One region of the Streptosporangium sp. NPDC002544 genome, then DNA from elsewhere that is predicted to be linked to it. Evidence: riboswitches for the same ligand, from Rfam matches in the RefSeq annotation. Region 1 holds a riboswitch; the other holds the start of a gene.
The links. Region 1 has a riboswitch for glycine ahead of gcvP (aminomethyl-transferring glycine dehydrogenase). Riboswitches for the same ligand answer to the same signal wherever they lie in the genome.

Region 1 (4,408 bases):
GCGGACCGGCGACCAGTACTTGCCCTCGCGCAGCGAGGGCAGCGGGTAGGCCGCCTCGGTGCGGGTGTAGGGGTGCTCCCACTCGTCGGCGACGAGGCTGTCGGCCGTGTGCGGGGCGTTGCGCAGCGGGTTGTCGCCCCTGTCGTAGGCGCCGGAGGCGACCTTCTCGATCTCACCGCGAATCGCGATCATGGCCTCGCAGAACCGGTCGAGCTCGGCCAGGTCCTCGCTCTCGGTCGGCTCGATCATCAGCGTGCCGGCCACCGGGAAGGACATGGTCGGCGCGTGGAAACCGTAGTCGACGAGGCGCTTGGCCACGTCGTCGACCGTCACCCCGGTCTCCTTGGTGATCTGGCGCAGATCGATGATGCACTCGTGGGCGACGAGGCCGCCGCGGCCGGTGTAGAGAACCGGGTAGTGGGGATCGAGCCTGCGGGCCAGGTAGTTGGCCGACAGGATGGCCTGCTCGGTGGCCGCCTTCAGCCCGTCGGCACCCATCATCCGGATGTAGGCCCAGGAGATGGGCAGGATGCCCGCGGAGCCGTACGGGGCGGCCGAGACCGGGCCGACCGCCGAGCCGCCGCGCAGCGGGTGACCGGGCAGGTAGTCGGCCAGGTGGGCGCGGACCGCGACCGGGCCGACACCGGGGCCGCCGCCGCCGTGCGGGATGCAGAAGGTCTTGTGCAGGTTGAGGTGGGAGACGTCCGCCCCGAACTCGCCCGGCCTGGCCAGGCCGACCAGCGCGTTGAGGTTGGCGCCGTCGACGTAGACCTGCCCGCCGGCCTCGTGCACCAGCTCGCAGACATCGACGATCGTCTCCTCGTACACGCCGTGCGTGGACGGGTAGGTCACCATGATCGCGGCAAGCCGGTCGCGGTGCTTTTCGATCTTCGCGACGAGGTCGTCGAGGTCCACGTTGCCGTTGTCGTCGCAGGCGACCACGGCGACGCGCATGCCGGCCATCACGGCGCTGGCGGCGTTGGTACCGTGCGCGGACGAGGGGATCAGGCAGACGTCACGATCCGACTCGCCACGCGCCGTGTGGTAGGCGCGGATCGCCAGGAGGCCGGCGAACTCGCCCTGGGAGCCGGCGTTCGGCTGGATCGACACGGCGTCATAACCGGTGACCTCGGCCAGCCAGCGCTCCAGCTCCCCGATCAGCTCGGCGTAGCCCGCCGCCTGGTCCTCCGGCGCGTACGGGTGCAGCCCGGCGAACTCCGGCCAGGTGATCGGCTCCATCTCGGTGGTCGCGTTGAGCTTCATGGTGCAGGAGCCCAGCGGGATCATCGACCGGTCCAGCGCGACGTCCTTGTCCTGGAGCCTGCGCAGGTAGCGCAGCATGGCCGTCTCGGAGCGGTGGCTGTGGAAGACCGGATGGGTGAGGTAGTCGCCGACCCGCGCCAGCGCGCCTGGCAGCGCGTCGTGCGCGGCGGCGTCCAGGTCGGCCAGCACGGTGCCGCTGACCTCGAAGGCGGCCAGGACCTGCTCCAGATGGAGAACCTCGGTCCTCTCGTCGCAGGTGACGCCCACGTGGTCGGCGTCGACCAGGCGCAGGTTGACGCCGTTCTCCCGGGCCGCGGCGACGACCCCGGCGGCACGCCCGGGCACGCGGGCGAGCACGGTGTCGAAGAAGGTGTCGTGGACCACCTCGACACCGCCCTGGCGCAGCCCCTCGGCGAGCACGACGGCGTGCCGGTGGATGCGGCGGCCGATCCTGCGCAGCCCCTCGGGGCCGTGGTAGACGGCGTACATGCCGGCGATCACGGCGAGCAGCACCTGCGCGGTGCAGATGTTGCTGGTGGCCTTCTCCCGGCGGATGTGCTGCTCGCGGGTCTGGAGCGCGAGCCGGTAGGCGGGACGTCCCTCGACATCCTGGGAGACGCCGACCAGGCGGCCGGGCAGCTGGCGCTGGAGTCCGTCACGGACCGCCATGTAGGCGGCGTGCGGACCGCCGAAGCCGAGGGGGACGCCGAAGCGCTGCGAGGAGCCGACCGCGATGTCGGCGCCGAGCTCGCCCGGCGCGGCCAGGAGGGTGAGGGCGAGCAGGTCGGCGGCGGCGACCACCTGGGCACCGCACGCGTGGGCGGCGTCGGCGATGGCGCGGAAGTCGCGAATCCTGCCGCTGGCGCCGGGGTACTGCACGAGCACGCCGAAGCAGTCGGGAAGCCCTCCGGTGAAGTCGCTCTCGACCAGCTCGATGCCGAGCGGCTCGGCACGGGTGCGCAACACCGCCTTGGTCTGCGGCAGCGCGTCGGCGTCGACCACGAACACCTTCGACGAGGTGCGGCCCGCGCGGCGGGCCAGGGTCATCGCCTCGGCCGCGGCGGTGGCCTCGTCCAGCAGGGAGGCCCCCGCGACGTCGAGGGCGGTCAGGTCGGAGACGACGGTCTGGAAGTTGATCAGGGCCTCCAGCCGGCCCTGGGAGATCTCCGGCTGGTAGGGCGTGTACGCGGTGTACCAGCCCGGGTTCTCCAGGAGGTTGCGGCGGATGACACCCGGGGTGATCGTGTCGTGGTAGCCCAGGCCGATCATCGAGGTGAGCACGGTGTTACGCCCGGCGAGGACCCGCAGCTCGGCGAGGGCCTCGGACTCCCCTGCCGCCGGGGGCAGACCCAGCCGGGCGAAGGAGCGGATCGCCTCGGGCACGGCCACCGCGACCAGGTCGGCGACGGAGGCGAACCCGACCGCCTCCAGCATGCGGGTCTGGTCGGCGTCGTCGGGCCCGATGTGACGGGTCGCGAACGGCGGAGGGGCGAGTTCGCTGAGCGATGACAGATCGGTCATGAGAAGCCTCTCGGGCGGGGTGGAGACCGGTGCTGGGCGCGGGCATATGCCGGTTCTCCCCCTCTGTCATCGCGACGTGGTCGCTACCTGAGAGCTTCACCTGCCCTTGCCGGGAGGCTTGCACCGTCGGTGAGACGCACCTGGCGGGCGCGTCTGCTTTCCAGAGTTGCCTCGTCCGTGCGGTACAGGGTGCCTGAGAGATTCCGGGGAGGTTGCTCCTTCGGCGCCCCGATCGCGGTCGGGGTCTCTCCCGCACAGGGTCAATGGCGAGTCCGAGTTTACCCGGTTCGTCGTGCTCTGCGACGACGGGCCAACTCATCGGCCTGATGATCGCCTAAAGGGCCCCCGCCCGACTCCGCGCGTTCGCCGGGAAGATCCGCGAGAGAGCCCTCCACCTCCTGCCACACCCGTCCCAGCGCGATACCGAAGACTCCCTGGCCCCCCTGGAGCAGGTCGATGACCTCGTCCGGCGAGGTGCACTCGTAGACGCTCACCCCGTCGCTCATCAGAGTGATCTGGGCCAGGTCGTTGACGCCCCGCTCCCGCAGGTGCTGCACGGCGATGCGGATCTGCTGGAGGGAGACACCGGTGTCGAGAAGGCGCTTGACAACCTTGAGGACCAGAATGTCACGGAAGCCGTACAGCCGCTGGGAGCCGGAGCCGTGGGCGGCTCTCACGGTGGGCTCGACCAGGCCGGTGCGTGCCCAGTAGTCGAGTTGCCGGTAGGTGATTCCTGCCGCCGAACAGGCCGTCGGCCCCCTGTAGCCGATGTCGGCGGGCACTTTCACCGGTTGCCCGTCGAACAGCAGACCCTCTTCACCCGCGCGCTGACGTGCCGACTGGCGCCGTTCCGGGTCATCCTGGTCGGCGTTTCTACCCTCGCCGCTGCTGACCGCCACGCGGACCTCCGGCTTTCTCTCATCCCACGGCCTGATCTGGGGGTTTACGCACGACCGCAGGTTTCACTTGCACCGTAGGACTGGGGCCAAGTCCAGTCAACGACCCCACCCGGCGCGTCGTGAAGCGTAAATGCACCGAAATTCCTACCCCGCGCGGCCGAAGTCCTCGGGCGTGATCGTGTCAAGGAACTCCCTGAACTTCTCCACCTCGTCCTCCTGGTCGTCAGGGATGATCACCCCTGCCTCCCGTACCACATCCTCACTCGCGAAGATACGTGCACCGGTGCGAAGTGCCAAGGCGATCGAGTCGGAAGGGCGCGCGCTCACCTCGACCCCGTTGGAGAACACGAGATCCGCGAAGAAGATGCCGTCGCGTAAAGCGACGATGTTGACAGTGTTCAACCTGACTCCGAGCCCTTCGAGCACGTCCCGGAACAGGTCGTGGGTAAGTGGCCGGGGTGGTGGTTCCTCGGCCTGGGCCATGGCGATCGCCGTGGCTTCCGTCATGCCGATCCAGATAGGTAGGTAACGCTCCCCATGCGTCTCTTTCAGCAGGACGATCGGCTGGTTAGAGGGCATTTCAACTCGAACGCCCACGACCTCCATCTGCAACACGGGCTGCTCCGTCTTCGCTGGATTCCGACCGGTTTGTTCAACGTAACACTCGTGGGGGTACGAGTGCCTGGTCAGGCTCTCACCGGCCCAGTGCCCCACGGACTCCGGAA
Region 2 (4,408 bases), on a different contig from region 1:
CAGGCGGACGGTGCCCGAGGCGCGCATGGCGGCCAGCCGCTCGTCGACCGTGTCGACGTCGACCAGCTCGGGTTTCTCGCCCGACAGGCCGAGCAGCACCGCCTTGTCGCTGCCGTGGCCCTTGCCGGTCAGCCCGAGCGAGCCGTACAGGATGGCGCTCACCCGCGCGGTCTTCTCCAGCAGCCCGTCCCGGTGCAGGCCCCGGGCGAACTTGTGGGCGGCGGCCATCGGGCCGCCGGTGTGCGAGCTGGACGGGCCGATTCCGATCTTGAAGAGATCGAAGACACTGATCGTCATCTGAATCCTTCCAGCGTGGACGGTCACGCGCGCCCGGGGACGCGCGTGACCGCGACGCGAGGCGTCGAACTTATGACTCACCCGAGGTGAGCGCGGTGTACTCCTCCGGCGACAGCAGGTCGTCGGCGGAGCCCTCAAGACGTACCCGGAACAGCCAGCCGTCGCCGTAGGAGTCGCTGTTGACCAGCGAGGGGTCGTCCACGACCGCCTGGTTGACCTCCACGACCTCGCCGGTGACCGGTGCGAAGATGTCACTCACCGACTTGGTCGACTCGACCTCGCCGACGGCGTCACCGGTGGCGATCGACGCGCCGACCTCGGGTACCTGCACGTAGACCACGTCGCCCAGCGCCTCGGCGGCGTAGGCGGTGATGCCCACGGTGAGGGTCAGGCCGTCGTCGACGCCGCTGATCCACTCGTGTTCCTTGGTGTAGTGCAGGTCCTCGGGAATGCTGCTCATTTTTTCCTCCTGTAGAAAGGCAGTTCGACGACCTCGACCGGCTCGCGGCTGCCCCGGATGTCGACGGCCAGCCCTGACGACAGGCCGCTGTCCACGTAGGCCATGGCGATGGGCCTGCCCAGTGTCTGGGAGGGCGCCCCGCTGGTGACCTCCCCGGCGACCGTGCCGTCATCGGCGACCACCACCGGATACCCGTGCCGGGGCACCCTGCGGCCGCTCGCGACCAGGCCGACCAGACGACGGGCCGGCGGGACGTCCCTGAGCGGTTCGAGGGCGGCCCGGCCGACGAAGTCGCCCGGCTTGTCAAACCTCACCACACGGCCGAGCCCGGCGTCGAACGGAGTGAGGTCCGCGGAGAGTTCGTTGCCGTAGAGCGGCATGCCCGCCTCCAGGCGGAGGGTGTCGCGCGCGGACAGGCCGGCGGGGACCAGCCCGTGCGGCGCGCCCGCCTCGGTGAGGGCGGTCCAGAGGGGTTCCGCCGCCGAGGCCGCGACGAACAGCTCGAAGCCGTCCTCGCCGGTGTATCCGGTGCGGGCGACGAGGACCTCGTGTCCGGCCACCACGGCGGGCAGGCCCGCGTAGTACCCGAGCCCGTCCAGGTCGGCGTCGGTGAGAGTGCTCAGGATCTCCACCGAGCGCGGCCCCTGGACGGCGACCAGCGCGTACTCCTCGGAGCGGTCCCGCACCGCGGCGTCGAAGTCCTTGGCGCGCTCGGTCAGCTCGGCGGCCACCCGGGGGTAGTTGGAGGCGTTGGCGACGACCATGAACTCTTCGGGGGCCAGCCGGTAGACGATCAGGTCGTCCAGCACGCCGCCCCCGGCGTCGACGATCATCGTGTAGCGGGCGCGGCCGGGCGCCAGCGCGGAGAGGTGGCCGACCAGCGCGTAGTCGAGTGCCTCGGCGGCCTGCGGGCCGGTCACGAAGATCTCACCCATGTGGGAGAGGTCGAACAGGCCGGCCGCCTGGCGGACCGCGTTGTGCTCGGCGGACTCGCTGCCGTAGCGGAGCGGCATCAGCCAGCCCGCGAAGTCGGTCAGCGTCGCGCCGAGGGACTCGTGCACGCCGCGCAGCGGCGTAGGTCGGGACATGTTCGCACCTCAGACAAGGGACAGATGAGATCATCCTCCCCCTCTGTCATTGGTGCCTGAGAGTTTCATCCGGGTTTTACCGGACTTTCACCTTCGGCGAGGTCGTGGGACCTGCTTTCCAGAGGCACCTACCCGCACGGTCCTTTGCCTTGAGAGGTTCGCGGGGAGGGCTTGCTCCTTCAGGGGTCCTGGCCTGGATGTCAGGACACTCTCCCGCGCGGGGTTCATCGGTGTCGCAGGCCAGCCTAACCGCCCGCACCGGCCGAGCGAAATCCCCTCGCGCCTGCCGGCCGGGATCAGGCCCCCTCGCCCAGTGCCCGGAGATCATCGTCCTCGGGCCTTACGGTGTGCACGTCCGCGCAGGCGGTGGCCATCGCCGCCAGGCGCTCCTCGGCGCCGTCGACGATCTGCAGGTCGGCTCTGGTGTGCGCGATGGCCGCGTCGATGAGCAGGGACACCAGAGGGTCGTCCTGTTCGCGGCGCAGGCGTGTCAGCGCCGCCAGGTCCGAGAGGTAGGCCTGGCGCTGAGCGGACACGAACGAGCCGAGCGCGTCCGTGCCCAGCCGGGTGGCCGCGAGCAGCTTGAGGAACAGTTCGTCCCGGAACCCCGACGAGCGGACCCAGGGAGCGCCCGCCCACTCCCGCAGCTCACCGGCGCCGCTCTCGGTCAGCCGGTACAGCGTCTTGTCCGGGCGGTCGCTCTGGGTCACGTGGCTGCGGGTCACGTGGCCGTCCCTGACCAGCCGGTCCAGGATCTGGTACAGGTGCCCGATGTTGAGGCCGCCCCACTGGGGGCCGACCGCCGCCTCGAACCGGGCCTTGAGTTCGTAGCCGTGGCTGGGCCCGTCGGCCAGCAGGGTGAGCACGGCATGGCTAAGTGGCATGATTCCTACATTGTCACAAGATAGGAACTTCACGGACCCTCGTACATTGTGACAATGTATCGGTCATGAGCGTTGAAGTCAGCCTGCGAGGCGTCAGCCGCGTCCACGGCTCCACCAGGGCACTCGACGAGGTCGGCCTGGAGGTCGAGGCAGGTCAGGCGGTCGCGTTCACCGGGCCCTCGGGAGCGGGCAAGTCCACGCTCCTCCATCTTGTCGGTGCGATGGATCTCCCCGACGGGGGCGAGATCCACGTCGGAGGGAAGCGCGTCGACGATCTCGGGCGCCGGGGTCTCGACCGGCACCGGCGCGCGGTGGGCTTCGTCTTCCAGCGCTTCCACCTGCTCCCGGCGCTGAGCCTGCTGGACAACGTGCTCGCCCCCGTGCTGCCGCGCAGGGTGGGCTTCGACCGTCGGGCCCGCGCCAGGGAACTGCTGGCCGCGGTCGGGCTGGCCGACCGGGAACGGGCGCTGCCCGGCGAGCTCTCCGGCGGGCAGCAGCAGCGGGTGGCGATCGCCCGGGCGCTGATCGCCCATCCGCCTCTGCTCCTGGCGGACGAGCCCACCGGCAACCTCGACAGCGTCACCGGCCAGGAGATCGTGGACCTGCTGTTCTCCCTGCGGGAGGAGTACGGCATGACCATGCTGGTCGCCACCCACAACCCCGAGGTGGCGGCGGCGTGCGATCGGGTGGTTCGGATGCGTGACGGCCGGATCACCGGCGACGACCGGGTGACGCCCGCCCAGGACGTGCTCGGCCGGATCGGGCGGCTCGGATGACCCGCCTGGTCTGGGCCCAGCTTCGCCACCGGCTCGTCCGGGCACTGGTGCTCCTGCTCGGCATCGTGGTCGCGGCCACCGGGTTCACCGTGCTGACCGGCACCGCCGAGACCCAGCGTCTGGAGATCATTGGCACCGTCGGGGAGAACTTCCGGGCGCAGTACGACATCCTGGTCCGCCCGGAGAACTCGGCCACCGCCATCGAGCGGTCGCAGGGGCTGGTCCGCGCCAACTACCTGTCGGGCATCTTCGGGGGGATCACCTTCGACCAGTACGAGCGGATCAAGCGGGTCAACGGCGTCGAGGTCGCCGCCCCGATCGGCATGATCGGTCATGTCGTGCACACGGCAGGTGTCAGGGTCGACGTGACGGACCTGCTGCACGAGGGCGACCGCACGATGCTGCGCGTGGAGCGCACCCGGGTCACCGACCGGGGCCTCACCCGGATCCCGTTCCTGCAGCCCCAATACGAGTACGTCACCCGCCGCCCCGTCACGCTCGACTTCACAGAGGTCGCGGACGGGGGCGAGTTCGTCGAGGCGGCCGAGGAGGAACTGCCCGGCGGCCGGCGGGTCCGGTTGGCGACCTCGCTCGGCTGGTCGCAGGACCCGGCGAGGACCAGCCCGTTCCCCTCCGAGCGGATGCTCCCCGACCGCGGCTACTGGTCCACGCGGACCGGTCTGGGCGACGGTGGCGGATACTTCTGGAACGGATTGAAGCCCGGCCAGGCGGGCGTGCCGCTCTACCAGGAGTTCCCGTTCGTGCTCGCGGCCGTCGACCCGGATGCCGAGGCCCGACTGGCCGGGTTGGCGGGGGCGATGGTCGAGGGACGTTACCTCACGGCGAAGGCGGCCAGGGACGATCCCAACGAGATCCCGCTGATCGCGGCCTCGGTGCCCTACG

Region 2: another riboswitch for glycine. It lies ahead of gcvT (glycine cleavage system aminomethyltransferase GcvT); the one in region 1 lies ahead of gcvP (aminomethyl-transferring glycine dehydrogenase).

The regions. Positions count from the first base shown of each region.
Region 1 covers NZ_JBEOWJ010000044.1:29,674-34,081, reverse strand. Annotated here, with positions in the region: gene gcvP (aminomethyl-transferring glycine dehydrogenase) at 1-2,784, opposite strand, end outside; glycine riboswitch at 2,955-3,047, opposite strand; gene ABT061_RS42525 (MerR family transcriptional regulator) at 3,063-3,683, opposite strand; gene ABT061_RS42520 (bifunctional nuclease family protein) at 3,828-4,298, opposite strand; gene ftsR (transcriptional regulator FtsR) at 4,378-4,408, opposite strand, start outside.
Region 2 covers NZ_JBEOWJ010000024.1:147,186-151,593, forward strand. Annotated here, with positions in the region: gene ABT061_RS31610 (L-serine ammonia-lyase) at 1-297, opposite strand, end outside; gene gcvH (glycine cleavage system protein GcvH) at 368-757, opposite strand; gene gcvT (glycine cleavage system aminomethyltransferase GcvT) at 754-1,845, opposite strand; glycine riboswitch at 1,886-1,970, opposite strand; glycine riboswitch at 1,973-2,071, opposite strand; gene ABT061_RS31625 (helix-turn-helix transcriptional regulator) at 2,142-2,729, opposite strand; gene ABT061_RS31630 (ABC transporter ATP-binding protein) at 2,795-3,505, shown strand; gene ABT061_RS31635 (FtsX-like permease family protein) at 3,502-4,408, shown strand, end outside.